2 regions of the Aliamphritea hakodatensis genome follow, and region 1 is predicted to be linked to the other one. Evidence: predicted binding sites of a transcription regulator. Region 1 holds the regulator's gene; the other holds the start of a gene.

The links. Region 1 encodes PhoB, which activates phosphate uptake and scavenging genes when phosphate is short. Its sites were predicted from a motif close to TGTCATANNNNTGTCANA; they were not measured.
Region 2: the regulator PhoB is predicted to act here: its motif matches at 8,868-8,885, upstream of phbB (acetoacetyl-CoA reductase).

Annotation. Positions count from the first base shown of each region.
Region 1 covers NZ_AP025281.1:5,084,962-5,100,583, reverse strand. Annotated here, with positions in the region: gene PCI15_RS23160 (TRAP transporter substrate-binding protein) at 1-427, shown strand, start outside; gene PCI15_RS23155 (DMT family transporter) at 482-937, opposite strand; gene PCI15_RS23150 (hypothetical protein) at 959-2,473, opposite strand; gene PCI15_RS23145 (hypothetical protein) at 2,609-3,799, opposite strand; gene PCI15_RS23140 (TRAP transporter large permease) at 3,819-5,198, opposite strand; gene PCI15_RS23135 (TRAP transporter small permease subunit) at 5,198-5,749, opposite strand; gene PCI15_RS23130 (YjaG family protein) at 5,959-6,555, shown strand; gene PCI15_RS23125 (hypothetical protein) at 6,555-6,812, shown strand; gene PCI15_RS23120 (hypothetical protein) at 6,839-7,270, shown strand; gene PCI15_RS23115 (NADP-dependent oxidoreductase) at 7,335-8,270, opposite strand; gene PCI15_RS23110 (hypothetical protein) at 8,518-8,742, shown strand; gene cysZ (sulfate transporter CysZ) at 8,766-9,563, shown strand; gene mltA (murein transglycosylase A) at 9,583-10,719, shown strand; gene phoR (phosphate regulon sensor histidine kinase PhoR) at 10,789-12,120, opposite strand; gene phoB (phosphate regulon transcriptional regulator PhoB) at 12,171-12,866, opposite strand; gene ubiA (4-hydroxybenzoate octaprenyltransferase) at 12,964-13,842, opposite strand; gene PCI15_RS23080 (chorismate--pyruvate lyase family protein) at 13,862-14,404, opposite strand; gene PCI15_RS23075 (DUF1415 domain-containing protein) at 14,594-15,175, shown strand; gene PCI15_RS23070 (DUF6500 family protein) at 15,205-15,423, shown strand; gene PCI15_RS23065 (GGDEF domain-containing protein) at 15,440-15,622, opposite strand, start outside.
Region 2 covers NZ_AP025281.1:1,463,639-1,479,260, forward strand. Annotated here, with positions in the region: gene PCI15_RS06675 (ABC transporter ATP-binding protein) at 1-778, opposite strand, end outside; gene PCI15_RS06680 (ABC transporter permease) at 834-2,483, opposite strand; gene PCI15_RS06685 (Fe(3+) ABC transporter substrate-binding protein) at 2,588-3,619, opposite strand; gene PCI15_RS06690 (sterol desaturase family protein) at 3,738-4,850, opposite strand; gene PCI15_RS06695 (DUF4856 domain-containing protein) at 4,933-6,351, opposite strand; gene PCI15_RS06700 (16S rRNA (uracil(1498)-N(3))-methyltransferase) at 6,572-7,285, opposite strand; gene PCI15_RS06705 (MATE family efflux transporter) at 7,471-8,826, shown strand; gene phbB (acetoacetyl-CoA reductase) at 9,050-9,799, shown strand; gene PCI15_RS06715 (DUF349 domain-containing protein) at 9,852-12,719, opposite strand; gene PCI15_RS06720 (YchJ family protein) at 12,946-13,374, opposite strand; gene sbcB (exodeoxyribonuclease I) at 13,474-14,925, shown strand; gene PCI15_RS06730 (hypothetical protein) at 14,925-15,416, shown strand; gene PCI15_RS06735 (insulinase family protein) at 15,500-15,622, opposite strand, start outside.

The sequences.
Region 1 (15,622 bases):
GTATAACGATCTGGCATTCGGTCTGCATAAAGCGGCTAAATTCTACTACTACCCGGGCTGGCATGAGCCGGGCACTACGCTGGAAACCTTCATCAATAAGGAAGCGTTTGAGAAACTGCCGGCTGACCTGCAGTCTATCGTCCGTAACGCGATCCGTGTGGCTAACCAGGACATGCTGGCTGACTTCACTGCGAAGAACAACCACGCACTGGAACAGCTGGTGAATGAGCACAATGTTGAACTGCGTAAATTCCCGGATGAAGTACTGATTCAGATGAAAGATCTGTCTGATGAAGTGGTGGCAGAAGAAGCGGCGAAAGATCCAATGTCGAAGAAAGTGTTCGATTCTTTCGTTAAATTCCGCGATCAGGCGAAGAAGTGGCACGCAGTGTCTGAACAGGCGTACCTTAACGCCCGCTCGCTGTAACCGTTCGGAACCGCTAAAAAAGGCCGCATTCGCGGCCTTTTTTGTGCCCGGTATTCAGATCACCGAGCGGGAACGCTGAATGAAATAGAGGCCGGCCAGCAGCAGAACGATGCCAATGATCCGGGAGCTGTTGACTGGAATCTGCGGGTTACCCAGCGCACCAAAATGATCCAGTACGGTAGACATAATGAGCTGGCCGACGATGGCCGCGGCCAGCATGTTGGCGATGCCGATCCTGGGCATCAGGTAAAGCATGGCGCTGACAAATACGGCACCGAGAAAGCCGCCGCAGTACAGATACCAGTTAATTTCTGTGAGCTTACGGATTTCCGGCACACTGCGCTGGACAAAAAACAGCACCAGTAAACAGGCGATCAGACCACCGATGTAAGAGATCAGGGTCGCCTGCATAGGATGTTCCATTAAGCCGCCCAGCCGGGCATTGAGCGCGCCCTGAATGGGCAGCATAAAACCGGCGGCGATGGCGAGCAGTAATAATCCGTATTGCATAAACACTCCCTGTTCTGCTGTTTACTGAGCCGGTCTGACAGCCTTCTGTAATGATTTGAAAGGTCTGATCCAGGCGTTGTCCACCAGGCTGGCCGGTAAGGCTTCACGGCTGATAATACGGGCCTGTTTGATGCGGGTTACCCCGGTTCTGAACAGGATGATATAAACATCACCAAGCTGGGTGCGGGCCGGGAAGTAGATGACTTTTCCGCTCAGTTTATGCTGACGTATATAGACATCCACCTGCTCAAGGGTGGCCAGCTGCACCAGTTGGGTCAGATATTCCTTACCTGGCTGCAACAGAATCCACTCCAGACTTTGCAGCCCGGAAACGGCCGGCGCTGCAGCCACGGGTGCCGGTTTGCTGATGGCGGTAAGGCGCTGGCCGGAGGTCAGGTTTTTAGTGGAAACCTTCGGTGCCGGTGCTGCCGGTTTTTCAGTTGCCGGGGCCGGTTTAGCAAGGGTGATTGCTTTGGGTGTGCTGGCCGGTTTGGTGGGCTTTGCAGGCATCGGTGCTTTTGAAGGCTGTGGCGCAGTGGCCGGCTTAGCAGGTGCCGGTGCGGTGACTGTTTTGACAGCCACCTTTGCTTGCGGCGTATGCTGGCGGTGGGGGACCAGTTCGGATTTCAATTTTTCAGAGATCACCGTTTTAGCGGCTTCTTCTTCCGCTTTGGCGGCCCGCTCTTCCGGTGAAATTTGCGCCAGCCGTTCATCAATGGATTGCAGCAGGGTTGAGCTGGATAAGTGTCCCAGTTCAGCAGAGTGACGGGCATATTCACGGGCTTTCTGCAGATCCTGCGGTACCCGCAGGCCTTTCAGATAGAGGATAGCCAGATGATAGAGCGCATAGGGGTTATCCTGGGCGGCAGCCTGTTCATACCAGTTAATGCTGGCTTCAATATCCAGGTCGGAATACATGATGCCCAGCGCCAGCTGTGCATCCTGATTGCCGGCGACGGCGGCCTGCTTGATCCAGCTGTGGCCCAGGCGTTCATTTTTCTCGACGCCTTCACCGCGGAGTAACATCACACCGGCCGTTAACTGACTGTCGATAATACCGGCTTTGGCAGAACGGCTGATCAGTTCAAAGGCTTTTGCGCCGTCCCGCGGGACACCGTTACCCTCTTTGTACAGCATGCCCAGATTGCGCTGGGCATGGGGGTTGTTCTTGTCGGCGGAAAACCGGTAAGCACCGATGGCCTTATCCAGGTCGATATAGGTTCCCTGCCCGTGCTGGTACGCCAGGCCCAGATAATAGCCCGCTTCGGGCAGCCCGGCCTGACGGGCAACTTGCAGCCATTTCAGGGCGTTTGCCTGGCTCTGGAAGTCATCAAAATGGAGGCTGTAGGTACGGGCAGCAAGAAAAGCCGCTTCGCCGTCACCCTGTTCGGCCAGTGGTTCACAGGCAGCCAGTGCTGCTGCAACCATATTGGTCTGAAAGGCTTCCCGGCAGGCTTCCTGAGCAGGCTGCGTCGCCGCCAGACACAGCGCTGGGAGCAGGGTTATTGCAGCTATGACAGATGTAATCAGACGCATCAGCGTGCTACTCCAGAAACCGGTGTATTGGGCCTGCAGAGAAAGCAGTCAGGTGAGAATGCTGCAGGACGTGAACTAGATTGCGTCCCGGCAGATTAGTTACCGGGGCATTATACCCCGGCAAATAGTCAGTGTTTATTGTTTTATGCCGTTTTGCAGTGATTCAAAGGTACGTATCCAGGCATTTTTGCTGATTTTATCAGGCACCTTGCCTTTCATCCCTGTCCGGGTGGTGACGACACCGTCGAAGCTGTCCCGGAAAAGGATAATGTAGACTTCTCCTAATTTTGTTTTAACCGGGAAGTAATCAACCAGCCCGGTGAGGTTATGCTGCCGCAGGTAAGGTTCGATTTCCTGCCGGGTTTTCAGCTGGGTCAGTTGGGCAAAATATTCACGCTTAGGCTGCTGCATGACCCAGTCTGTATCACGCAGGCCTTTGTCACCCGCTGTGGTCGCTACAGTGGCTGTCTCCTCAGAGGCAAGAGACGGGGAGGTAAGTGTGGTCTGACGGTTGATCTGTGCCAGCAACTCAGTGCCTTTGCTGTGGCCCTGCTGTTCAGCCTGCCGGGCAAAATAAGTGGCCTGCTTCAGATCTTGCTCTAACCGTTCATCTTGCCAGTAGAGAATGGCCAGGTTATACAGAGCATAAGGGTTGTTCTGTTCCGCTGCCCGGTTATACCACAGCAGGCTGGCATCCAGGTCTGAGTCCTGTAACATTACGCCAAGGGTCATCTGTGCGTTACTGTCGCCGTTTTCGGCAGCGCGGGTCAGCCATTCCTGTGCCAGTCCGGGATTTGGTGCAGTGCCGGTGCCCTGCAGGTACATAATGCCCAGATTGTACTGGCTGGCGGCTTCACCGGCACCGGCCGATGCGGTGAAATATTCAAAGGCTTTCGGGTAGTTCTGTGCGGTGCCGATACCGGCGCTGTACATCAGTCCTAAATTTCGCTGGGCTTTTGCGTTGCCCAGTGAGGCGGACTGCTGGTAGGTCTTGATGGCCAGAGGCAGGTCTTTGGTGATACCGGTGCCGGTCTGATAGGCAATGCCAAGGTTGTAAGCTGCTTCTGCATGCTCCAGCTCTGTGGCCCGTTGCAGCCAGTAGATCGCTTTGGGGTAATCCACTGGCTGTGTGTCGGTAGTAATCCGGGCCATGATGAAGTTGGCCTCAGGAAAGCCCTGATCTGCCAGTGGTTCGCACTGCTGCCGGGCCTGTTCCAGCTGGCCGGCTGCGAAGCTGCTTATGCAGGCGTCGGTATCCGATCCGTGTGCTGTCAGACTGATAAACAGGCTGGTCAGCATGCAAATTCCGGTTGCTTTAGCCGTCATTCTTTTTCCCTCAGATGTTTTATCCGTAAACCAGTGTCGGTAACCAGGTTGCCAGTGCCGGCCACTGCGCGATGGCGATCAGTGCCAGTAACTGAATCAGTATAAACGGGATAACGCCCCGGTAAATCTGCATCGTCGTGATGCTGGCCGGTGCGACCCCGCGAAGATAGAACAGGGCAAACCCGAACGGCGGCGTCAGGAACGAAGTCTGCAGGTTGATGGCGATCATAATGCCCAGCCAGATCGGGTCCAGCCCCATCGACAGCAGAATCGGCGCAACAATTGGCACCACAACGAAGGTGATTTCAATGAAGTCCAGGAAGAAGCCGAGCAGGAAGATGACCAGCATCACCAGCAGGACCGCGCCGAATACGCCACCGGGCAGATCTGTCAGAAATTCCCGTACCAGATCGTCACCGCCGTAGCCGCGGAAGACCAGCGAGAAGATTGAGGCACCTACCAGAATAATAAATACCATGGAGCTGACCTGGGTGGTGGTCTGCATGACTTCTTTCAGAATCTCCAGCGTCAGACAGCGGCGCATCAGGGCCAGCAGAATGGCGCCCACTGCACCCACCGATGCGGCTTCTGTCGGCGTTGCCCAGCCCGCCAGAATGGAGCCCAGCACCAGCCCGACCAGTAAAACCGGCGGTAACAGGGCAGAACATACTCGCTGGAGCATGTTATCCATTGCGGTACGCTCTTCTTCCGGGATAGCTGGCACCGTGTCCGGCTGAAAAATGGCCTTACCCACCAGATAGAGAATATAGGCACCGACCAGCATCAGACCCGGAATCAGGGCCCCCAGAAACAGATCGCCGACGGTGACGGTTTCCGGTGAGAAGATCCCCCGGTCCAGCTGGGATTGCTGATACGCAGATGAAATTACATCACCCAGTAACACCAGTACGATGGATGGCGGGATGATCTGCCCCAGCGTACCGGACGCACAGATGGTGCCGGTGGCAACACCCGGGTCATAACCCCGGCGCAGCATGGTTGGCAGGGATAACAGGCCCATGGTAACCACGGTTGCCCCGACAATGCCGGTACTGGCGGCCAGTAACATACCGACGACGGTCACTGAAATACCCAGGCCGCCCCGCAGCGGGCCGAACAGTGCTGCCATGGTATCCAACAGATCTTCAGCAATTTTAGAGCGTTCCAGCATGACGCCCATAAAGACAAACAGGGGCACTGCAATCAGTACTGTGTTGTTCATGATGCCGAAAATACGGTTTGGCACGGCCTCCAGAAACTGGGGTTCAAAAGTGCCGGTCATAATACCGATGGCGGCAAAAATCAGACCTGTGCCCGCCAGAGAAAAGGCCACTGAATAGCCCAGCAGCAGGACAATAATTGCGCCCAGAAATAACAGCAGCGGCAGTAATTCAGTGATCATAACGGGTGCTCCAGGTCATCAGTTTTTAACAGGTGGCCGTCGCCGGTCAGCACTAGCAGATTACGTAACAGTTCTGCCAGCCCCTGCAGGAGCATCAGTACAGGCATGACAATGAGGCAGGTTTTGAGGATAAAGAGGGCCTCTATACCACCGGCTTCCTGCGAGCCTTCCAGATTTTTCCAGGAGAAGGCGACATAGTCCCAGGAGATCCACAAAATAAATCCGGCAACCGGGAATAACAGAAACAGGGTGCCAATGATGTTGATGATGGCTTTACCGCGTTCACCCAGCGGCCGGTAGAAAATATCCACCCGTACATGGCCGTCATGTTTCAGGGTGTATCCGGCGGCGAGCAGGAACACAAAACTGTGCATGTAAATGACCGATTCCTGTAGCTGGATGTTGCCCACTTCGAACACATACCGCATGACAACAACAATGAAGGTGACAATCACCATGGCCAGCGTCAGCCAGGAAATAGAACGGCCAATGCATTCACTCAGACCGTCGAGACAGTTAATGGCTTTAACCATGAAGTTACTTTTCATAGGAGCGCGTCTTTTGGAAAATTTACCGGTCAGTATAACAAGAAAAAACCGAATAATATTAAGCATCTTGGTTATTAAAACAACAGTTTGGCGCTGGCGGGTAAATTTCCCTTTCAGAGGCGGGAAAAGTCACAGTTTTGCAGCTGAAAAGCTGCAAAATCTACCAATACCCGTACAATAGAGCACTTTAAACCAAAGAGAATTCTGCTATGTCACAGTGGATGCTGGAAAAAGAGATCAAGGCCCTGGATGGGTGGCAACTGACGGCCTTTTCGGTTGCGCTGACTGAACGTATGTATCCGAATTTTGCATTGTTTTCCCGGTTGCTGGAGTTTGGTGACCGGCAGCAGGTGCGGCAGATTCTCGACGGTGTCTGGAACCATCTGGGGAACACCGGTGCAAAAATGAACTTTGAAGTTCAGCTGAGCAATATTGAAGACAATATGCCGGATTTGGATGAGTTCGATATGTACGGTGCATCGCCGGCACTGGATGCCATGGTGGCATTATTTTCCTGTGTCAGCTGTTTACTGGATAACAGCCGGGCGGAAGCGGCAAATATCGGCAATCTGTCGCTGGAATGTGTGGCAACCTTTGTGGAAGTGACTGCCGAAGCGCAGTTATCTGATGAAGAAGTCCTGCGGCTGATCAGTAACCACGACATGATGTTGCAGGAAGAAGCGTTCCAGGAAGAAGTGGTGCGCCGTATTAACAGTGTGAAGCAGCCAAATGCCAAATTCATTGCTGAACTGCGCGAACTGGCGGCTAACGAAGGTGTCAGTAATATCGGTGTGAGCGACGACTGATGCTGAAACTGGGGTTGGCGTTACTGATTTTACCCGGCGTGGTGCTGATGGCGCTGTTCTGGCAGGACCTGGGCGTTATGCGGGATTGTCAGGCGCAGGGATTGTCATTTGACCCTTATGCGCAGTCATGCAGCGAAACTGAACAGGCATTTGTACCCTTTGGGCAGCGTAACCCGGTGCTGGTGAATTCGGTGATGCTACTGTCAGTGTTAGGGCTTGCTTGCTGTTTATATGGTCTTTATGTACGGGCCCGCTGAGGGGCGTGCAGTGGAAAGGATAATCAATGGCTAAGAAAATCTGGCTGGGCATTCTGCTGATCAGTATTGCCGGGTTGCTGTGGGCCTGGCTGGCGGGGCCGCAGTGGCTGGAAGAATGGAACCGTGCAAGTCAGCAGGAGCAGCAGGCATTCCAGCAACAGGGGACGTCTCTGGGAAGCGGCACGGATCAGCAGGGCTGCTTTGAGGCCGCACTGGCATCTTTCGATCAGTGTCAGGATTCAGAATATAAGTGCACCGTGAATAACGGGATTCTGCTGAAAGCCTGCTGGCAAACCAGCCTTCCAAGTGAAGGTTTCTGTGATAATGTGCCAGCGTTTGCTGAAGACCCCAGTGAAGATGATAAAGCCTGGATGAAAGACAGTTGTCTGGCAGCAGGCATTAACGGTTCCGGTTGCCGGTTACTGATGCGCCAGAAGCAGCAGCTGTGTAGCAGTTAAGCCGTTAAAGGTTTGTCCTGGCATAAAAAAACCGCGCCTGGCGCGGTTTTTTTATGCCAGCTATTCAGGCGAAGCTGAGAATCAGTTTCCCGCATACATGGCCGGTTGCGCTCAGCTCGAAGGCTTCCTCCAACTGATCGGGCCGGTAGCTGTCATTGAGCTGCAGGCGCAGAATATCATCGGCGTAGAGGGCGATGATCTGTTCCAGCTGGGCGGCATCTGGCATAACTCTGATCGCCTCAACATGGCGGTTCTGGGCCTGGCCGGCAGCGGCGACGATGTCTTTTGTGACTGACGGCAGGGTGACCAGTCTGCCATCCGGCTTCAGGCATTCAAGGGCTTCAATGCCGCTCTCCCCGCCGACACAGTCAATGATCAGGTCAATGTCTTTGGCGTGTTCCGGCACCCGCTTATGTTGGTAATCGATGACCCGGTCAACGCCTAAATCGCCCAGAAATTCATGGTTATGCATAGAGGCGGTACCCAGCACATGTGCCCCGGCCCACTTCGCCAGTTGCACGGCTAAATGTCCGACACCTCCGGCGGCGCCCAGTATCAGTACACACTGGCCGGCTTTCAGCTGGCCTTTGTCAAACAGTGCCTGCCATGCAGTCAGGCTGGCGGTGGCCAGGCCACCGGCTTCCTCGAGCTCGACAATATCAGGCACCCGGGCGATCTGGTCGGCCGGTACGGCAATGTATTCGGCATAACAGCCGGCAGGTTCTGGGAAGCGGATCATACCGAAGACCCGGTCGTCTGCCTGCCACCGTGTGCCGTTGCCATTGACAATGGCGCCGGAGAATTCCCAGCCTGGCACGAAGGGTAAATTACCGATAAATGCGCTTGCTCCGCCACCTGAGCAGGTTTTCCAGTCAATCGGGTTGATCCCTGCAGCGGCTGTCTTTACCAGTACTTCACCGGGTTTGAGTTCAGGTACCGGTAAGGGCTGGTACTGTAATACTTCCGGACCGCCGAACTGATGAATAACAAATGCCTGCATAATGTGCTCCGTTGGCGTCTGAGTTGAATGAACAGGATAGTCCCATAAACCGTTCTGTAAACATATCGTTCCATAAACATACAGTTTAGACCAGTGACCGCTTCAGGGATTCCGCTGGCGCAAGGAGAGAACCGAGACGTTTGGTTAAGTTAGCCCTGCTCAGTCATCAGATATACTCGGGTGGGCGGAGAAATTACTTCACTTAATTACATCGTTACAGGAACGGCTGTGTGCCGTGGAGGTCTTAATGTATCTGGTAATTGCTGAACAGATATTGATGCTGGCAGGCATCGTGGTATTTCTGGTGTCGCTTGGCATGTATGTGCTGCGCAGCGGCGATTTTAAGTCGATACTGGTGTTCTGGCAGGCGACGATCGAATTCAGTAAGCGGGAATTTATTATAAACCGGGTCGGTTTATCTATGATGGTGGCGGCGGTCTTGGTACGCTTCTTTAACTATTTTATCGCATGACCGATCCAATCAGAGGCAGATGAATGAAGGGCAATCCTTTCCGTGGCGCAGGGTATTTTTTGCGCGGTTTGAGTATGTTACCGGAAAAAGGTATCCGGCATTTTGTGCTGGTACCGTTACTGATCAATATTTTTCTGTTTGCCGGGGCGATCTGGCTATTGTTTGATCAGATGAGTGTCTGGATTGATTATCTGCTCTCCAGCATGTTGCCCGACTGGGCATGGCTGGATTTTTTGCGCTATCTGCTCTGGCCTCTGGTGGCCGGCTCAGTTCTGGTGATTGTGTATTTCAGTTTCAGCGTGGTTGCTAACATTATAGCGGCCCCTTTTAACGGCATTTTGTCGGAGAAGGTTGAACAACGCCTGAGAGGCGCAACCGTGACGGATACCGGCTGGAAGGAAATGATTGCCATGGTGCCTCAGGCGGTCGGCCGGGAAATTTCCAAACTGGTGTATTATCTGCCGCGCTTCCTGTTGATATTTGTGATTGCTCTGATTCCGGTGGTTGGCCTGGCTGCGCCGATTCTGTGGTTCCTGTTCGGTTGCTGGATGATGGCCATTCAGTACTGTGACTATCCGATGGACAATAACAAGGTCAGCTTCACCGATATGCGTGTTGCGCTGAAGCAAAAGCGTTTAACGTCGATGGGCTTTGGTGGTTTGGTCTCCATTGGCATGATGATTCCGCTGGTGAACCTTCTGATCATGCCGGCAGCGGTAATTGGTGCGACGATTTACTGGGTGGAAGAGTATGCCAGTGAACCGGCAGCGCCTGGCCGAAATATTTCCTCAGGCGCGGAGCCGCGTCTGACCCGTGACTAATTTTTTAAAGGTAATACCGATGGCAGTAAGCGTTGGTTGGGTAAACCGTATTAAGCAGGGTATGCGCCTGACCACTGTCGTGGCAGTGGCGGCGCTCGCCGGGTGCAGCTTTGCGCCGAAAGAGGCCGGTATCGGTGACGCTGTCAGTTGGAATTCGCTGGACGGCTGGCAGCAGGATCAGCAGGCGGATGTCTGGCCGGGGTTGCTGGCCCAGTGTCAGAAGCTGCGTAAGAAATCGGCGGACTGGCAACGGATCTGTCGCGCCGCTGATCAGTTGGGGACGCCGGATCACCGTCAGGCCCGGGCATTTTTTGAAAGCCATTTTCAGGTGTACCGGATCAATGGCACGGAAGGCCGTAAAGATGGCCTGATCACCGGCTATTACACGCCGTTGTTGCATGGCAGCCTGCAACGTTCGGAACGGTATTCCTATCCCCTGTACCGCAAGCCGGCGGACATGCTGGGTATTCAGGTGCAAAGCTGTGCTGACCGCGCGGCCCGCTGCCGTGGCCGGGTGATCGGTGATCAGGTGATGCCATATTACAGCCGGGCAGAGATTGACGGCCCGGATCAGCCGCTGGCCGGTCAGGAATTGCTCTGGGTGGATGATCCCAATGCGGCGTTCTTCCTGCACATTCAGGGCTCAGGTGTGGTGCAGCTGGATACCGGTGAGCTGGTGGCCGTTGGCTATAAAGATCAGAATGGTCATGCTTATAAGCCCATTGGCCGGGTGCTGATCGAGACCGGTGAGATTGCTAAAGAGGATATCTCGCTGGATACCATTAACCGCTGGCTTGAGGCGCACCCTGAGCGGGCTGACTGGCTGAAAAACCAGAACCCCAGCTATGTGTTCTTTTACTTGTCAGACACGGTTGAGAGCGGCCCCCGCGGCTCGCTGAACGTGCCGCTGACCAATGAACGCAGTGTGGCGGTTGATCGCAAGATTATCCCGCTGGGCACGCCTCTGTGGCTGAATACCACGCTGTTTGATGATTCTGCCTATCAGCGTCTGGTACTGGCACAGGATACCGGCGGGGCGATTAAGGGCCCGGTGCGGGCGGATGTGTTTTTTGGCCGGGGTGAGCGGGCGAAACAGCTGGCGGGCCATATGAAGCAAAGCGGTGAGTTATTCGCCTTACTGCCTAAGCCGCAGTAAAGAGTACTGAGCATAAAAAACCTGCCCATCGGCAGGTTTTTTTATGCTTCTAAGATTGCAGAGTGTATGTCAGTCGTCATCCAACTCGTCCAGTTCTTCAACTGCCGGATGTTTTACCTTGTTAATCAGCTCTTTAGGGAAGTGACAGCTGAAGGTGCTGCCTTTGCCCAGGGTACTCTTGATGGCCAGTTTGCCGCCGTGACGGTTCAGCACGTGTTTAACGATGGCCAGCCCCAGTCCGGTGCCGCCGCTGTCCGATGAACGGCTTTCGTCTACACGGTAGAAACGTTCAGATAACCGGTCGATATGAATGCTGTCGATGCCGGGGCCATTGTCTTTAACGGCAAAGTGCGCACCGTTTTTATCCACCCACCAGCGGATGGTAATCGTGCCTTCCGCCGGTGTGTAGCGCACGGCATTAAAGACCAGATTGGAAAATGCGCTGTAGATTTCTGATTCCTGCCCCAGCAGGCTGAAGTCCGGGTCCACATCCAGTTTAATCTGATGATTCTTGTCCTTGCCGAGGCTGTGGGCATCGTCGGTGATCTTGCGAATCATTGACTGTACCGGGACTGGCAGTTCGTCGGAGATATGCGGGCTGGCTTCCAGACGTGACAACAGCAACAGGCCGGAGACCAGATTTTCCATGCGTTTTGATTGCTTGGCCATCTGATTCAGGCCGCGGCGCAACGGCGCAGGTAAATCCTGATCCAGATAGGTTTCCAGATAACCGCGAATAACCGTTAACGGAGTGCGCAGTTCATGGGAGGCATTGGCAACAAAGTCCTGGCGGGTCTGTTCCAGCTGGTTAATCCGGGTAATGTCTCTGGCCACCAGTATGCGGTCGCCGTAGCCAAACTTGGTGAGCTGGTATTCCAGCGCGACCAGGCTGTCGACCGGAGATGGTAATTGCAGCGGTTCGTCGTAATTTTCTTTGCGGTAATAGCGGATAAAACGCGGGTCGCGCAGCAGGTTCATCACGGAACGGCCACGGTCGGTCTGTACTTTTAAGCCCAGAAGGCGGTCAGCAGAGCGGTTCCACCATTCAAGGTTGTTGTCCCGGTCGATGATGACAATGCCGTCTCCCAGCGCCGCTGAGGATTGCTGAAAGCGGGTAATGATATTACGCAGTGACTGATTGCGGGACTGATTGCGTTTCTGGTCCCGGGCCAGTTCATCAAACAGTTCTCCCCAGTGGCCTTTGCTTTCCGGGACATCGGAACGGTCGCCTTTGGTGAGCCATTCCTGCAGGCGGGTAAATTCCCTGACCTGGAGGACCGCCCAGCCGAGCAGAAACACGGCGAGGGTCCAGCCGGGATAACCGATCACCAGCCCCACAACGGTGCCGGCCATCGCGGTCAAAAATAAACTGCCAGAAATGGAATGATTACGGTTGTACATTCTGTCGGTTCCGGGTGATGTCTATGGCAGCTTAGCGCGGAAACTTCGGCTTAAGCAACTTGCGATGAGAACCGGTAACCGGTGCCGCGAACGGTCTGAATCAGATATTCGTGGCGCGCTCCCAGCGCTTTACGTAACCGCCGGATATGGACGTCGACGGTACGTTCTTCAACGTATACATTGCCACCCCAGACCATATCCAGTAACTGGCTGCGGGAGTAGGCGCGGTCCTGATGGGTCATGAAAAACTGTAACAGGCGAAACTCGGTTGGCCCCAGTTCCAGTGGCTTGAGTTCGGCGCTGACCCGGTGAGACACAGGGTCCAGTGTCAGATTATCAACGGTAATCGGCTCTTCAATGCCTTTAGGTGTGGCACGGCGCAATACGGTTTTCAGCCGGGCAACCAGTTCACGGGGTGAGAATGGCTTGGTGATGTAATCATCAATGCCTGATTCCAGGCCTTTGATTTTATGGTCTTCATCACCTTTGGCGGTCAGCATGATGATCGGGATGTCGGCGGTCACTTCATCTTTACGTAACCGGCGGGCGAATTCTACGCCGCTGATGCCGGGCATCATCCAGTCCAGCAATACCATGTCCGGCTTTTCATCCAGAACAATGCTGTGGGCTGCCTGGGCAGACTCTGCTTCCATACATTCGTAACCGGCCATTTCTAATGCAACCGCAATCATTTCCCTGATTGGGGCTTCATCGTCGACGATCAGAATTCGTTTATTGGATGACATGCTCGATCACCTTCTTTAGACAATTCTTTAGACGAGCATATTAGATTATTAAACTGTTACAGAAATATGACAAATTTTGCTTATGTAACAGGAATTATCAGGAGATTAGCCAATAATCCAGGGCAATGCCGATAAACAGCGCCATGCCTGCGTAGTGATTATTGAGAAACGCCCGGAAGCAGGCTTCGCGCTGGCGGTGGCGGATCAGCCACTGTTGCCAGATAAAACAGCCTGCCATGACCAGCAGGCTGAGGTAGAAGTACTTACCCATATCCAGCTGATTACCAAGCAAAATAAAGGTGAGCAGGGTCAGCGCCTGCAGCATACCGACAATCAGTTTGTCCGCATCGCCGAACAGAATAGCGGTGGATTTAATGCCGATTTTAAGGTCGTCGTCCCGGTCTACCATGGCGTATTTGGTATCGTAGGCGGTGGTCCACAGCACCGTGGCGGTATAAATCAGCCAAGCGTGGGCGGGGACCGCTTCACCGGTTGCGCTGAAGGCCATCGGCACCGCCCAGGCAAAGGCCATGCCCAGAACAATCTGAGGCAGATGGGTGTAGCGCTTCATAAAGGGGTAGCAGGCGGCGAGAAACGCACCGCCGAACGACAGCAGGATGGTTTGCGTATTGGTAAACAGCACCAGAATAAAGGCCAGACCGATGAGGACAAAAAACAGTATCAGCGCTTCTTTGGCGGTGGCTCTTCCGGCGGGAATAGGGCGTTGGGCCGTGCGTTTTACATGGCCATCAACTTTGCGGTCCGCAAAGTCATTGATCACACAGCCTGCGGAGCGCATCAGAAAGGTGCCCAGGCAGAAAATCACCAGTAAGTGCAGGCTGGGGACGCCTTCAGCAGCGATCCACAGGGCCCAGAGTGCCGGCCACAGCAGCAGATAGATACCGATGGGTTTTTCCACCCGCATCAGCTGTCCGTAGGCTTCAAGGCGGTCTCTGCTGAAAAGTTGTCTGCTCATAAGGGTCAGGTCTGTGCTCTCAGAGGTGTTTTGCATCAAGTAATGCCGGCAGAAAAACTTCCGATACCAGCAGGGGTTTTTCGCTCAGGTAAAACAGTGACCGGCGCGCCCACGCAGATCCGCCATCGCGGATTTTCAGGCGGCTGATCTGTAATGGACCCCGGCGCATGGTCGGATCACGGAACAGTATACTGCCCAGCGAACGGCTGCCCACAAAGTTAAGTTCCCGCTGCTTGCCGGTGAGGGTTGTCGCCGGGATGACTGAACGGGCGAATACCCAGGGCTGGCCGTTGCCGATTAGCTGTACTTCCCGGATGACCGCCAGCTGACGGGGGCGCATCCCCAGTGCTTTGGCTTCTGAACGGGTCGGATGATGCCAGCCCTGACGGATAACTTCGACACGAAAATCACCCTGGCTGGCACTGATCAGCCGCTGGGTTAAAGAGCCCGGATCCAGCAGCCATTTACGCCAGCACAAGGGTGCGTCGGTACTGGCGGGACGCCGCAGGGTGTACCAGCGAACATCGAAGCTGTTGTCATTCAGGGCTGAAGGTATCGGCACGGCAAAATCTCAAAGATATTGTTCCACAGGCGTAAAGCGATGACGCACTTTTAAAACAGCCGCTATGTTATCACTTACCCCGGGGAATCATAGACTTGATCACGGAGCCCCGGATTTTTCGTTGCGCTGGCGCAGGATTTTTTGCCCCGGGGATTGGGCTTGTCAGCCCCTTTGGGTAACATGCGTGCTATGAATACACAGAATCTTAATGCCTCTCCTGAAGAGGTGCGCCAGCTCACCGAAGACTGGGTTCGCAGTATGGTTGTGGGGCTGAACTTATGCCCGTTTGCAGCACCTGTCCTGAAAGATCAGAGCCTGCGTTTTTTTGTCTCTGAGGCGAAGGATGAAAAAGCCCTCACGGCGGATTATCTGCAGGAGCTGGACAGGCTGATGCAGGCGGATGAAAAAGACATTTCCACAACGTTGCTGATTGCGCCTTACATGCTGGCGGATTTTTACGATTATCTGGATACGCTGACCGAGTTCGAAATCCTGCTGGAAAGGGCCGAGCTGGAAGGCGTGCTGCAACTGGCCAGCTTCCATCCCGGTTATCTGTTCGGCGGTGTCCCGGCGGAGGATATCAGTCACTGGACGAACCGGGCACCGTACCCCACCTTTCATATTATCCGTGAGGCTCAGATGAGCCGGGCGTTAACTCATTTTAAGAATCCTGAGGAAATTCCGGAGCGGAATATTCAGCGGCTGGAAAAACTGGGCCGTGAGGGGCTGATTAAGCGTTTTCCACCGTTTGCGGATTATGCAGACAGCTAACGGACATCTGGACAGGGAGGGTGCAGGTAATGCGTGAAGTGCTGAGGCAAAAAATCATTACCGTTTGCGATAAAAAAATCGCCGCGAAGGGGCCGGATGTGGGGCTGTCATTCTATGCGTTTTTTGCGAACAAAAATGATGATCCGGCACTGCTGATGGAAGCCGCCACCTGGTGGATTGAGCGGCATCAGCTGGATCATTTTGAAAAAGCCCACAAAGTCAGGGCAATGGTTATGCAAGGGCTTTGACAGCCCGCAGGCCGGATCAGCGGCGCTGATTAAAAATCATCACCTGATTACGGCCCGCTGACTTGGCCTTATATAAGGCCTGATCCGCCTGTTCGATGAGCGCCCGCGGTGAACTGCCATTGGCCGGAATCAGGGTGGATATCCCAAGGCTGGCGGTGACTTTGTCAGCCACATCTCCGGTGTGGGGGATTTCCAGCCG
Region 2 (15,622 bases), 1.6 Mb from region 1:
CACAGTGTTCGCATGAGACCGTAGCATCGATCAGATTGCCCTGACCAACGAATTGCGCGACAAAAGGTGTCGCAGGGCTCTGGTAGACTGTCTTAGCCAGATCCCACTGGTGGATTTCACCTTCGTTCATAACACCGATTAAGTCAGCGATCGAAAAGGCTTCTGACTGGTCATGGCTGACAACCAGTGCACTGATACCTTCCTGCTTGAGAATACGGCGGACTTCAGGAACCAGGGTTTCACGGAGCTTGGCATCCAGCCCGGAAAAGGGCTCGTCCATCAGCAGTAAGTCAGGTTTTGGTGCCAGTGCTCTTGCCAGTGCGATGCGCTGCTGCTGACCGCCGGATAATTCATGGGGATAGCGTGCTGCATATTCCGGTAAACCAACGAGCATGAGCAGTTCGCTGATACGCTGCTGCTGTTGATCTGAGTCCAGATGACGGATACCAAAACGGATGTTATCTGCAACAGTAAGGTGTGGGAATAACGCAACGTCCTGAAAAACCATGCCGATATTACGTTGCTCCGGTGGCAGAACACCGTTTACATCAGAAATCGTATTGCTGACCGTGCTGATGCTGCCTTTAACCGGTTTTTCAAAGCCAGCTATCGCCCGCAAAAGGGTGGACTTACCGCAGCCGCTGGGGCCGAGCAGGCAGCCAATCTGTCCGGCCGCTAACTGTAAGCTGGCATTATGCACAACGGTCTTGTTGCCATAGGCAAGCTCAAGCTCTTTCAGTTCAAGCTGATATGTCAGTGAAGTTCCCTGGGCGTTCATAGTCATCTCTTTACAACAGACTGCATGACAGCAGATGAGGTTTTCAGTGCAGGCATTATTCTTTTCCCCGGGCAATAGAACGGCTCAGTAATATTACCGGTAACAGCCCGACAGCGACAATCATCAGTGAAGCAGGGGCTGCATCAATGAGGCGTTCATCAGAGGCCAGTTCAAATGCCCTGACGGCCAGTGTATTAAAGTTGAATGGCCGCAGTATCAGTGTTGCCGGGAGTTCTTTGAGTACATCAACGAACACAATCAACAGCGCAGTTAAGACCGAGCTGCGCATCAGTGGTACGTGAATGCGCTTTAATACCTGAGTCGGAGTACAGCCCAGCGAGCGACCTGCGCTGTCAACACTGGGTTTTATCTTATCCAGCCCGGTTTGAATTGACCCCAGTGAGACTGCCAGAAAGCGGACCATATATGCAAATAATAGAGCGAATAACGTGCCTGAGAAGATCAGCCCGGGGTTAAAGCCAAACCATTCTGAAGACAGGTTGATCAGTTGGTGATCCAGCCATGCCATCGGAATAAGAATGCCGATGGCGATAATGGTGCCGGGCAGCGCGTAACCCATGCCGGCGACCATAACCGATGTCCGGACACGTTTGTGATCATTCATACGTCTGGCATAAGCCAGAATGAGTGCCAGACACACCGCCAGAACGGCTGCTGCCGATGCCAGCGTAAATGAATTCCAGGCAAGTTCGATAAAATCCTGAGGATTAAATTCAGCCTGTGTTATGGCCCAGTTGAGCAGTACTCCGCCGGGTAGCAGGAAGCCAAATAAAACCGGGAGCAGGCATACAAAGAAAGCCGATGTCGCCTGCATGCCAGAGAGTTGAACCAGCTTAGGTTGTTTTCTCTGCTCGTTATTCGCATGGTATTTAATCTGCCTTCTGGAATATTTTTCCAGCAGGATGAGCAGTACCACAAAACCCAGTAGCATTGCCGCCAGCTGTGCTGCGGCTGCCGAGTCACCCAAGCCATAGAATGTGCGGAAAATACCGGTTGTGAAGGTGGCTACACCGAAATACTGCACGGTGCCGTAATCGGCGAGGGTTTCCATTAACGCCAGCGTCAGGCCGGCAATGATTGCCGGGCGGGCAAGTGGCAGAGCCAGTTTGAAAAAGGCTTTCTGGCGGCTGTATCCAAGGGTTCTGCTGACTTCAAGGGCACTGCTTGACTGCTCGAGGAAAGCCGCTCTGCTCAGCAGATACACGTACGGGTACAGCACCAGAGATAACATGACGGTGGCACCGCCCAGTGAGCGGATTTCGAAGAAGTAATATTCACCGTAGCCAAGCCCGGTGATGTTCCTGATCAGGCTCTGTACGGGGCCGGCAAAATCCAGTAGTCCGGTATAGGTGTAGGCAATGATATAGGCGGGCACTGCCAGCGGTAGCAGTAGCGCCCAGGTGAATATTTTGCGGCCGGGAAAGTCACAAACGCTGGTCAGCCAGGCAGGAGGGACCCCCAGCAATAAAACGCCGACGCTGACGCCAATCAGCAACGCCAGCGAGTTGCCTACGTAATCGCCCAGTACTGTGCTGAACAGATGACTCCAGACATCGACAGAGCCTGCGAACAGGAATGCGCAGATCACCAGTACCGGGAGAGCAAGGATGCTTGCAATCAGTACGGCTGAGCCAGATAACCAGTTAATGTTTCTGGCGGTTGAGCTGAATGTCTGCGTCGTCATAAAAATCAATCTTACAAAAATACAAAAAGCGTCAGCCACTCATTTCACTTAAAAATGAGTGGCAACGCTTGGAGGCATGCGCCGTTATGCAGGGAGGGCAGGCTTTATTTCCAGCCAGCGCGGTCCATAAGTTCAACGGCTGCGCGGTTGTTTTCCCCCAGTTTGCTGAGTTCAACAGTATCCGCTTTAAAGTCACCAAATTCTCTGAGTACACTGGAAACATCGCTGCCTGCAACAACCGGGTACTCACTGTTGACTTCGGCGTACCACTTCTGCGATTCAGCGGAAGTCAGGAACTCAATCAGTTTAATTGCGTTTTCTTTGTTTTTAGAGGCTTTGGTTACACCGGCACCACTGACGTTAACGTGGGTGCCGCGGTCATCCTGGTTTGCCCAGAAAACGCCAACATTGTTAACCAGTTGTTTGTCTGCATCTTTGCTGCTGTTGGCCAGGCGGCCGAAGTAATACGTATTGGCCAGGGTCAGGTCACAGACGCCTGCATTGACTGCCCGCAGCTGATCGGTGTCGCCACCGGCAGGCGGTTTGGCAAAGTTTTTCACAAAGCCTTTTGCCCAGTTTTCGGTTTGCTCTGTGCCATTGGCTTCCAGCATCGCTGCAACCAGCGACTGGTTGTAAACATTATTGGAAGAGCGGGAGCAGATTTTGCCTTTCCATTTAGGATCTGCCAGGTCTTCATAAGTGCTTAACTGGGCAGGATCAACTTTGTCTTTTGCGTAAAAGATCGTCCGGGCACGCTGTGACAGGCCATACCACTGGCGATCGGTATCCCGCAAATGAGCAGGGATAGCAGCATCCAGTGTTTCGCTGGTAATTGATTGTAATACTTTTGCATCTTTCGCCCGCTGCAGACGGCCGGCATCAACAGTAATAAAAACATCTGCCGGGCTGGCTGAACCTTCTATCTGCAGACGTTTCAGCAGAGCATCCGCATTGCCGGTGACCAGGTTTACCACAATGTTGGTTTCTGCTTCGAATTTATCCAGAAGGGGCTTGATCAGCGCTTCTTTACGGGCTGAATAGACATTGACCAGATCTGAATCTGCCAGTACCGGAAGGGCGAATGAGCTAAATAACGTGCCGGCTGTCAGGGCGAAAATACCAAAACGATTTGCCATCGAAGATACCTTACTGTGGGTGGTTAGCGGTTGGTCTGTTTGGTGACCAACGGATAGTTAAGTCGATTATAAATGATAACGGTTTGTATTTGTAGCATCGTTACGGATGCTGAGTGATTTATCTGCGCTGGATCAATGTCTTAAAAATCCGGGGCTTTCGCAGTGAATTCCTGATGAGAAGCGCTGCTTCAGCGAAAGGCTGCAGATAGAGTTGTTTTAACGAATGCTCATTAGCCTCTTCTGTTTTGCTGATGCCAAAACTGAGCCGGGTATCAGGTTCTGATAAGTGCAGACAGCCGAACAGGCGATCCCAGACAGCCAGTGCTGCCCCGAAGTTTTTATCAAAATGCCGTGGCGCTGTGGAATGATGAATCTGGTGCTGGGCCGGAGAGATCAGCCAGCGTTCCAATGGTTGCCAGTAATGGATTGCAACATGACTGTGGCGCAGGTTGGAGCCGGTTACGTTAAACGCAAATACCAGTACGTTTGCCCCCAGTACGGTAATCAGGTCTACCTGGTTGGCAAACAGGAATACGAATAAAGCAATGCTGATACCCTGTACAAGGCTACTGCGCAGAGAAAACAAAATCCCTTCAACTGGATGTGTTCTCAGAACCGTCAGCGGCGTCATCGTACGGGCACTGTGATGTACTTTGTGAAATGCCCAGAGCACCGGCCAGCGGTGCATCAGGTAGTGAAGATAGAAGCGGGCAAAGTCGTCCAGAATAAACAGCCAGAGGGTGAAGCCGGCGGCTATCTGCCAGTCCTCAAGAAGAATGAGCGGACGGAAGCCTGCCGTACTTTGCAGCCACTGAAACATAAAGGTGGCGATGGTCAGCTTGGCGAGTAAAGCGGGTGCAAGTACAGTAAATAACAGCCTGTTGATTATAAAAATCAGCCCGTCGGCCCGACTGGATCTGGACAGCCACGCCTGTTTATCGAAGCAGGTTCGCCAGGCATGTGTCATTTTTTGCTTCTTAAGTAAGGTCAGCCAGGCGAGAGCGATAATCAGGGCACAGCCCAGATACCCAACAAACAGACGCTTACGTGGGTCGAAAAAGTTTGCGTAAATATCGCTGCTAAATTCAGAAAATATAGTATCGAACACGTTACTGCCTGGAGTCGGATAGGTTACTGCGAATCTGACCTGATAAGGTTTACCGAGTATATTTTTAAGTCTGGATATTGTCAGCAGTTTCAGGGCGTAGAGGCTGATGTCTGTTTGATCCATGTCAGCCGGTGCCGAATCAGCGCTGAAAAAAAACCGCAGAGAGTGTCTGCGGTTTTTTTGTTTACTGACACAGGTTGCTATATCAGTCGTTTTCAGCGCTGTCAGCAGAACCCAGCTTGTCGGCCAGGTCAGACAGGTTTGCCAACTGATCGTTGTTGTTGGCTACCAGGCTGAACTTGTCTTTCAGCAGCTGCTGTACTTTCAGCATGTTCAGTGCGTACTCGTTCAGAGATACAGAGTTAGACTGCTGGTAGTTACCTTTGGCATCGATACCGGAAATCTGAGTGTTACCCAGCAGAACCGGGCTGTAACCGATCAGACGGTTCAGCTGAACCGCTGTTTCGCCCAGGTCTTTTCCGCCGGTTTGCAATGACATAGCGAAGCCTTTCAGCTCGCCCCAGTGCTTGGCGTACTTGCGGTACAGCTTTTCGATATCAGCATTGCTTTCAACTGCTGCCTGCAGGGCGATCGCATCTTTGTAAACAGAACCGGCATATTTAAATGCTGCTTCAGCAATGACTTTTTCCCAGTTAGTTTTGATGGTTTTCGCGTAACCCATAAGAGCTTCACGCTGCTGAGCAGTCAGGTCTTCACCGTTTGCAGACGTGATCAGCTCACGGCCATCAATGAATGCTTTGGTGATGGTATGCATGTAGTCAGACTTGCCGCCTTTGTCTGCATTAGCTGCATAGTAACCGTGGGCAAAAGTCATTTCTGTTTTCAGGTCGATCATGCCATCGTTGTTGGCATCAGCGGCTTTGAATACGTCTTTCTTACCTTTAGCAATGGCGTAAGCGGTTTTAGCGTCCATCGTCAGGGCATGTGCCGGTACACCGAAGTAGCCAAAAGCTTCATCCCAAACGTGCTCTTTACCGGTGTAAGGTGTGCCTTCTTTGTAGGCTTTACCGTTAGGTTTGTTACCTGCTTCCAGTTTCTCATCCAGATAGTTATCAACTGCCTGGTTGTAGAAGACAGCGCCCATTGCAAACTTGGAAATCAGCTGGGTGTAGTCCAGGCCGGTCAGCGGATCAAAGCCTTTATTAGTCGCTGCAGCTTTCTTGATCATGAATTCGATAACTTCAGCACCGGTCATGTTGCCAGGCCAGCCGTTTACAGCGCCCTTGTAGGTTTTACCTGCCAGATTTTTCTTTTTAGAAAGCTCATCGATCTGAGACTGCTTAACTTTAAAGCCTTCTTTTGAAGCTGGATCAATGATGGCACGGCCAGCATCTTTACCTGCAAAGTAAGCCAGCATCTGAGTTTCCAGCTCAGGGTTGGCAGAGCCGTTGCCTTTGCCTGTCAGTTTTTTCAGCGAGTTGTGCAGGGCGTGACGTGCAATCTGGCCGCCGTAGGAAACAGAGCTTTTCTTATCGCCGTTATAGTCTTTAACGGTAACTGGGAAGTCCGCATAAACTTTGTGGCTGTCAGCCAGAGTTGCCTGGGAAGCAAGCATACCAGAGGTAGCGAAAGTAACTGCTAATGCGAGAGATTTAAGTTTCACGGTAATAAGACCTTTAACTGAACAGGTGTGAATATCCAGTGCATGAGGTCCGTGTCAGACTTCAGGCACGCTTATTTAAGATGGCAGGAAGTTATCATAATCGTATTCAAGGGGCAATTAATAGTTATTATCATTTAGATTATGTTTGATGCGGGTCATATTTGCAGAGAATAAGCAGTCTATCTGAAAGCTGAGCTGATCGGTTTGACGGATGTCATGTTCAGATGGGAAACAGCCGGGCCAGGAGCACGGGAACGGCGGTTTCTACCCGTAAGATCCGCGGTCCGATGTGCATAGCCTGAAGCCCTGCTTCACGAAGTTTTTCAACTTCATATTTTATAAATCCGCCTTCCGGTCCGACTGCAAGGGTCGTTGGAATTTCGTCGGCTATCGGGCAGGGGGCCGCATCGTAAGGATGGGCAACCAGGGCCCGGGTATTGGCAGCGATTGCCGGAAGTTCATCTTCAACAAAGGGTTTGAAGCGCTTACGCAGGTGAATTTCCGGAAGTTGGGTATCAACGCATTGTTCAAGTCCGAGTAACAGCTGTTCGTTCAGGCTATCTGCTTCAAGCACCGGGGATGACCAGTAACTCTTGTCGACTCTGTACGCGTTTATCAGATAGATCTGCTTAACGCCCATGCTGGTAACGCTTTGTAAAGTACGTTTGAGCATCTTCGGACGTGGCAGTGCCATAATAAGTGTCAGCGGCAGTGCTGGCGGAGGAGACTGTGTGCAACTGACCTGTAATGTCACTGAGTGTTCCGACAGTGAAGTGACGACAGCACTCCCCAGATCACCGTTCAGTTTGCCTACTCTCAGCGTATCGCCTTCCTGAGCCTGATGAACACTGCGGATGTGCTCGAAACGCCGGTCTGTAAGGACAGCGGTGTTCTCTGTTTTGAAGTCTGTGGCAGTTAACAGTATCAGGTTCATGGTGCGGCATTCTGTGTGATGAGAGTTGTCAGGCGGCGCAGAGTATGCGGCAAAGCCGGGCATTTGTGTAGTGCACTTGCGGTAAATCAGTATCACTGCTGCTGTATCAATAAAACCCAGAGAAAAGCCCCATAACGACAGGGGATTCTGTAGAATAGCGGAAATTTTCTTGTTAAGGCCAATTTGTGCGCGCGAATCTTTTGACAGGCAATATTACCGGCACGCTGGTCAGAATGACTATTCCAATGGTGTTTGGCATTGTCAGCCTGATGTTGTTTAACCTGGTTGACAGTTATTTTGTCAGTCAGTTAGGTACCGGTCAGCTTGCTGCGCTTGGTTTTACGTTTCCTGTTTCTTTTGCTGTTATCAGTTTGTCTATCGGACTGAGTGTCGGAACCTCTGCAACACTCGGAAGGCTGATCGGTGCCGGAGAGCATCAGCAGGCCAAACAGCTGACGACGGATAATCTGTTGCTGACAACGCTGTTAATGGTGCTGGTCAGCAGCATAGTGACACAGTTTATTGAGCCCCTGTTTCGCCTGTTAGGCGCGGATTCTTCACTGCTGCCTTTTATTGATGCTTATATGTCCGTGTGGTTTGTCGGGGCGGTTTTCTACGTCATTATCATGGTATCTAACAGTTCTTTGCGGGCTTACGGTGATACCACGATACCTGGCGTAATTATGGCCTTTTCTGCCATTCTCAACGGTGTGCTGGATCCGTTATTTATCTTTGGCTGGGGGCCGGTACCCGCGTATGGCATCGAAGGGGCTGCCATTGCCAGCGTGCTGGCCTGGGGAGTGACCGCAACTCTGGCCGTGCTGAATCTGTTGCTGCGTAAACGCTTGTTATTGCTCACGATTGTTTCCTGGGCAAATTGTGTTTCACACTGGCTGATGGTGATGCGAATCGGTTTTCCGGCGGCACTTTCTAATATGATGACGCCGCTGGCTGCAGCGATCATGACGGCAGTGGTTGCGGAACACGGAGCAGAGGCGGTTGCAGCGTTCGGGGTTGGCAGCAGGCTGGAATCCCTGGCGCTGATCGTTAATCTGGCTTTGTCCATGACACTGCCGCCTTTTTTAAGTCAGAATTTCGGCCGGGGGAACATTAAACGTGTATCTCAGGCCTACCTTGCTGCGATGAAATTTGCGCTGGTATGGCAGGCAGTTGTGTACCTGTTCCTGTGGCAGTTTGGCAGCGGTATTGGCAGTCTGTTCAGCGATAAAGAGCAGGTTGTTGAGTTGATTGGTCTGTGGATTATGATTGTCCCGATTGGCTTTGGTTTTCAGGCAGTTACCTTTCTTAGCGCGTCCAGTTTTAATGCGTTGCATCAGCCTTTCAAAGCGATGCGAATCAGTATCTTCCGACTCTTTATTCTCTATGTGCCTTTAGGCTGTGCCGGTAATTATCTGTTGGGCCTTGAAGGGATGTTTTATGGCTTTGTTTTAGCCAATATGGTCACCGCCGGTCTGGCGTTTTTCTGGGTGCGTAATCACCTTGCAGGCTTGCAGAAACAGCCGGTGCCGGATTCACCCTAAAGGCTATAAGGGGTTTTAACTCTCAGGGAATGGGGGTATGTTGTCATACGTGCTTAACACACAGCAGTTAGATTATTCGTGACTTTGCGAGATATATTCCACTGCTGGGAATGTCCACCAAAGTCATATTATCAGCTTGCTGATTAAGCAATATGATCTTATTGGGCTTAACTGAGCCCGGTAGATCAAATGTACTCGATATAGATGCAAAGGGGATGTGGGCATGACACAAAAGATTGCGCTGGTTACAGGTGGTACGGGCGGTATTGGTACAGCTATTTGTCGTGCGCTTGCGGATGCAGGTGTAAAGGTGGTTGCGGGTTACAATTCCGGCGGAAATCACGAGAAAGCCAGGGCTTGGCAGGAAGAGCAAAAGCAGGACGGTTACGATATTCTGGTCGCTTATGGTGATGTAACGGACGAAGAGTCCTGTGCGGCCTGTATCCGAACGGTGGAAGAGGTTGCCGGCGGCAGTGTGGATATTCTGGTGAATAATGCCGGTATTACCCGTGACGGTACGTTCCGTAAAATGAGCTGGGAACAGTGGAACCAGGTACTGTCTGCAAACCTTGACAGTATGTTCCATATGACCCGCCTGGTTATTAACCCTATGCTGGAAAACGGCTGGGGCCGGGTTATTAACATTTCATCGGTGAATGCGCAGAAGGGCCAGTTTGGTCAGTGTAACTATTCTGCTGCCAAAGCCGGTATCCATGGTTTTACCAAGGCACTGGCGCAGGAAGTGGCTGCAAAAGGTGTGACGGTCAATACGGTCTCCCCGGGTTATGTACTGACACCGATGGTTGCCAAAATTCCGGAAGAGGTACTGGCTAAGATTGTTAAGCAGATTCCGGTCGGCCGTCTGGGGCAGCCGGAAGAAATCGGTAAAGCCGTTACCTATCTGGCCAGCGATGACTGTGGTTACGTGACAGGGTCTGACTTCTCGATTAACGGTGGTCAGCATATGTCCTGAGGGCGTATCAGGTGTATAAAAAAACCCGCAGCTGCGGGTTTTTTTGTGGCTGTTACAGTACCTGTTGCAGGAGACCGTAAAAGCGCTGATAAAGGGCTTCCTGATGCCTGGCGAATGGCTGGCAGAGCCATTCCATTTCCAGGTGTTTCAGGTCTTTCAGGCTGGTGGAACTGTGCTTCTCTTCCAGCGCCTGTTGCAAGCGTTGCATCTGGTATTCAAGCCGTAATGCCTGGTCTTCTTCCGGTGAACTGAGGTTAAAGGCAATTTCCAGCTGAATGCACAGTTGCCGGAGGGCGGTATCTGATGCATAGATGACCGGGTCAAATTCCTGTGAACCCTGATGAATATTACAACCGGTGATAAAACGATTGTGCAGCAGTTCAGCAAAAGGAGCATCCGGACTCAGGCCCTGCTCCCATGCCTGGTTAAGTTGTTCGAGGGTGTTGTCGTCCAGCTCTTCCGCCAGTAACTTTTCTTCCAGCTGTTCGCACAGGTTAATTTTACGTTGCCAGGCCTGATAGGTTTCACTTTCAAGCAGGCGGTCCAGATCGGCCTGTTGACGCTGCAGATTGCTTTTGGCGGCGTGTAATCGCTGCTGAAGCGGTTCCGGCGTATCGTTTTTCTGGCACAGTATGTCTGCCTGCTCCAGCAGATTGCTGATCTGAGACGGGGATGCAGGCGTGGTCTGCAGAGCTTCCAGCTGCTCACATAGCTGCCCGGCTTTTTCCTGCTCGGTTTGCTGTGACTGAACTGCCTTGCGGTTACTTTTTTCCAGTTCGTAGACTTTGTTGCAGGTCAGGCGGAATGCTGGCCACAGTTTGCGTTCTACGCTGTGGAAGCTGTTGCCGGTCTGCCGCCATTGCTGTTGCAGTTGTTTAACCTGACGCAACAGGGCATTTAGCAATTCCGGCTGGCCTTCTGCGACGGCCTGTTCGGCCGCTGCACACAGGGCTGTAGCCTGATCCGCCAGGGTCTGCTTTACTTCAGCATTGGCTTCACGGTAAGCCTTGATTTTGCCGTCCAGCTGTTTGAGGGTGCTGTTAAAACGGCTCTGCGCTTCCCGGCCGGGGGTTCGGTCAACCGGGGTGTACTGGCGCCACTCCTGCTTTGCTGTGCGGCTGATTTGCTCAACTTCCTGCCAGTCTGGCTGTTCCCAGTCAGTATTGGCCATCAGGGTTTCCAGTTGCTCGCAAAGCAGAAGGCGTTGTTGCAGGTTGTTGACGCGCTGTTGTTTCAGTTCGGCATAATGCTGGCTGCAGGGCTCGTAGGCCTGATCTGATGCCTGTTTGAAGCGTTTCCACAAGTCATGGCTGTGGTAAGGGTCAGTGGCATCCAGGTCTTTCCATTCCTGCTGCAGGGCACGGATATGATCAGCCAGTACCGCCGCTTCGGCTGGGTTGCCAATCAGTGCCTCCATTTTTTCGCACAGTGATTCTTTTTTCGGGGTGACGGCAAAGCCCTGCCAGTCTTTCAGTTGCTGTAACTGTTTTTGCAGACCGGCATGGCGGTTGCGGCAGCTTTTAACGCTGTTCTTCGCTTGCTGGCCAAGCAGTTCAGTGACCCGTTTATCGAGGCGGTAAGCGTTTTTAGTATTGCCTTCGCTGAGAGCCTGCTCAAGTTGGTCAAGGCAGCTGTCGATCTGCTGCTGGTCCTGTTGCTGTACCTGCTGGCGTTCTGCTTTGTGCTGCTGCCTGACCTGATTCTGCTGATCAAGACGTTTCTGCAGCGTGCGGAGTCCCTCAGGCTGTGGTTCGTTTTCCGGCCAGTTAATCAGTTGGATAGCATGTTTAAGGGCAGCGCTGTCAGCCGTTTCGTTTTGGAGCAGCTCAGTAAGTTGCGCATTGTTCTGCTGCGCCCGGTTAACTGCATCCAGTAAGGATTGGATCTGAGTGCTTTTGCTGCTTAGCTGTCCGGTTATCTGAGCAAACTCAGGGTCACCCGAAGATTGTGTTTGCTGAGATGCTTGCAGGTCATTCAGCTTGGCAGTGAATTCTGCAGGGTCCGGCAGTGTTTCTTCAAGGGTCGCCCGGATCTGTTTCAGTAACTCATTAAACGCAGCAAGTAAGGTGTCACGCTGCTGTTGGCGCTGCAGGGCTTCTGCCTCGCGCTGCTGCTGTTCAGCCTGCTTTTGCTGTTCCTGCTGAAGCAGTTGCTGGCAGGCGTTCAGAGCTTCTGTCAGTAAGGTGCGGGCAGTATCGTCGGAGTGGTTGTTCTGTAACAGTTTTTCAGCGTTCTGCTGATAGGCGTTCAGTCTGGCTTCAAACTGAGGATACATGCCGGTATTTAACAGTTGTTGCAGGGCAGATGTCAGCTCTGTCTGCTGTTGCAAAAGCTGTTCCCGGGCTTTCTGTTGTTCGCGGATATCCCGTAATTTATTACGGATAATGCGGTGCACTGTTTTATCTTTGCTGCGTATTTCTTTAGATAGCTGTTCAATGATTTCTGCTTCGTGAAGCTTTTCAGCCGCGGCCTGCCGGGTTTGTGAGTGGCCGGCCTGAAGGGTGATCGTACCCAGGCAGGTCTGGTCGCTGATTTTTTCAATTGCAACCTGTTGTACGGTGCTGTCATCTATGTGCAGTGCAATATGAGTCAGGATGTCGTCATCCTGTAACTGCCTGATGCTGTTAATGCTTTGCTGCTGATCACAGTTATCTGTTTTGATAATGACACGGCAGGCGCGGTCAGCGGCCAGATGCCTGACCTGATGATCGGTGTCGATATTGGAGATACGGCACAGCAGTTCCGGCTCTTCCAGCTTTATGACGGCGGCACTGCGTACAGCGGGATTCTGATCCTGCAGGGCGAGCTGTGAAAGGATCTGATGCTGTTCTGAATTACTCGCTTTTAGCTTAGTGATCGCACGGATACGTACATCAGCTTTACTATGTTGCCATTTCGGCTTAAAGAACTTCGCAAACATTTACAACCCGATCCTGAATGAGCCAGCTAAAAAACACGATACTGTGGCTAAGGGCGGCTATTCTACCGGGCTTTAAGGTGGCAGGGGAAGGCTTGACAGCTGAGAAAAATCGCCTTTTAGTCAGGGTTTTGTTGCAGTTGCTCTGTCGGGAGTGCTCAGGACCCAGCTGGAATGCCTGATACGGCGCTGTCAGGTGGGAAAATGGTTATTTTTAATAATCTGCAGGTCAGCTTCTGCGTACTTCAACATCGCCGTCGATGTAATACCAGCGATTATCTTCCTGTCTGAACCGGGAACGTTCCTGGAGAGCTGCCGACTGTCCTTCACTGTCGAAATAGGCGATAAATTCCACGGTGCCTGTGGTATCCTCGCGCCCGCCATTATGGGTGCTGATTATTTTTAATCCTGTCCAGGTGGTCATACGCATTTGTTCGGCGATCAGAAGCGCGTCTTCCGGTTGCCGGTTTTCTGCTGCCGTCGTGGCTATCAGATAGTCCACACTGCCCAGTGCAAAGGCCGTATAGCGGGACCGCATAAGGGCCTCTGCGGTCGTTGCCGGTTTGGTGCCGCTGATGGCCGGTTCACAGCAAAAGCTGAAGGGCTTTCCGGCGCCGCACGGGCATTGCTTTGTGGTATCTTTGGCATCATGCAGCATGGGAATTCCTGTTTCGATTCAAACGGTTTGGTTCGTCGTCGTTTTATTATAAATAGCTGTGACGTGAATCATATAGACCGATAGCATTAGAGGCTAGCAATGGCAAAGCAAACTTTTTACTGGCATGACTACGAAACCAGTGGTGCTGATACCCGCCGTGACCGGCCATTGCAGTTTGCCGGTATCCGTACAGATATGGATCTGAATATCATTGAAGAGCCGCTGATGATTTACTGCAGTCCGGCGGAAGATGTTCTGCCTCATCCGGAGGCTTGCCTGATTACCGGTATTACGCCGCAACAGGCGCTGCGTGAAGGTTATTGTGAAGCAGAGTTTATGCAGCAGGTGCATGAACAGCTGGCCCGTCCGGGAACCTGCGGCGTCGGGTATAACAGCATCCGTTTTGATGATGAAATTACCCGTCAGGCGCTGTACCGCAACTTTTTTGATCCTTATGCCCGGGAGTGGCAGAACGGTTGTTCCCGCTGGGATATCATCGACATGATGCGCCTGACCCGTGCGCTGCGTCCGGACGGTATTGAATGGCCTGAATATCCGGATGGCCGTCCGAGCATGCGTCTGGAAGATCTGACCCGGGCCAATGGCATTGATCATGGCAATGCCCATGACGCTCTGTCGGATGTACACGCCACCATCGGTATGGCGCGGCTGGTTAAGGAACGTCAGCCCAAACTGTATGACTATGTGTTAAATAACCGCTCCAAACAGGCGGTACAGAATAGGCTGGATGTGGTGACCATGAAGCCCGTGCTTCATGTCTCCTCAATGTATCCCGCTGAATGGGGCAATCTTGCGATTGTTGCTCCCGTGGCAGCCCATCCGGTCAACCGTAACAGCATTATTGTGTATGACTTGCGGGTTGATCCTTCCGACATGCTGGCGATGCCTAAGGAAGATATTAAGCGTTTGCTGTATACCGCAACAGATGATCTGGCACCGGGCGAAGCCCGTTTGCCTCTTAAACAACTTCATACCAACAAATCTCCGATAGTCGCGCCGGCAGGTATGCTGTCGACGGAAGAGGCGAACCGTCTGGGGATCCGTGGCCCGGACTGCCGTACCCATTTAGAGATGTTGCGTGCTAGTCGGGATTTAAAAGAGAAGCTAGCATGGGTATTTGCAGAGCAGGATTTTGCAGAAGATCTGGATCCGGATCATATGTTGTATGGCGGTGGTTTTTTTAACGATTCAGATAAGGCTGCCATGAACCAGATCCGGGAAGCGTCACCGGCGCAGCTGGGGACGATGGAGTTTGCCTTTCAGGATCCGCGTCTGGAAGAAATGTTGCTGCGTTATAAAGCCCGAAATTATCCGCATACGCTGGATGAAGAACAGCGTCAGCGGTGGGAAGAATACCGCAAGCAAAAGCTGATGGGGCCGGATAACGGCGGGTATCTGACGATTCCTGCGTTGTTTGAGCGTTTGAATACTCTGTATCAGCAACCGGAAACAGAACAGAAGCAAAGGGAAATACTGGAGGAGCTGGCGCTGTACGCGGAGGCTATCTATCCCGCTGATGAGGTCTATTAATGAACACAGGTAAAGCCGCTTTATGGTTGTCTCTCACGGGAAGTCTGGTCTCTGTGCCGGTGGTTTCTCATGCTGCAGAACAACTGAATGAAGCGATTACCTATGTGGTGACACAGTCTGCCGGTTATCTGGACAGTTCACCTGAACCGGCAACCCTGTATGACCTGAAACCGCGGGGCTTTGTGGACAGCGAAACTATGTTTGAGGTGCGCCCTGCCATGATTCAGGAAAAGCAGTTGCCGCCGCCTACCGTGATCCCGTTCGACCGTTTTGATCCGGTGCAGGTGGTGATCGGTGAGCAGGAGATTGTGCCGACTCACTCTGCCGAAGATAAGATTTTCTTCCAGATCGCTGTGGATCAGGTGGAGATTGACTGCCTGCTCGGGGAGCGGGAAGGGGAGGACTGTGCTGCCTTTGATATTATTGAAGATGAGCCTGCAGAGCCTAAGTCACGGCGGGTTGTTGACCGGCAATTCCAAGCGTTGCAATAACCGGCCAGTGAACATTAAAAACAGCCAGAATAAAAAACGCGTCTCTTCCGACGCGTTTTTTTGTACCTGAAAGTAAGGCCGCGTCAGGGTTTGGCAGCCAGCAGATTGCTGCCAATGCTCTCAACGGTAAAGCGGCGTTCAGGCAAGTGCTGCAGTGTGTTTTGCAGATCTTCAAGTTGCAGCTCAGAGATGCTCTGGCTGAACTT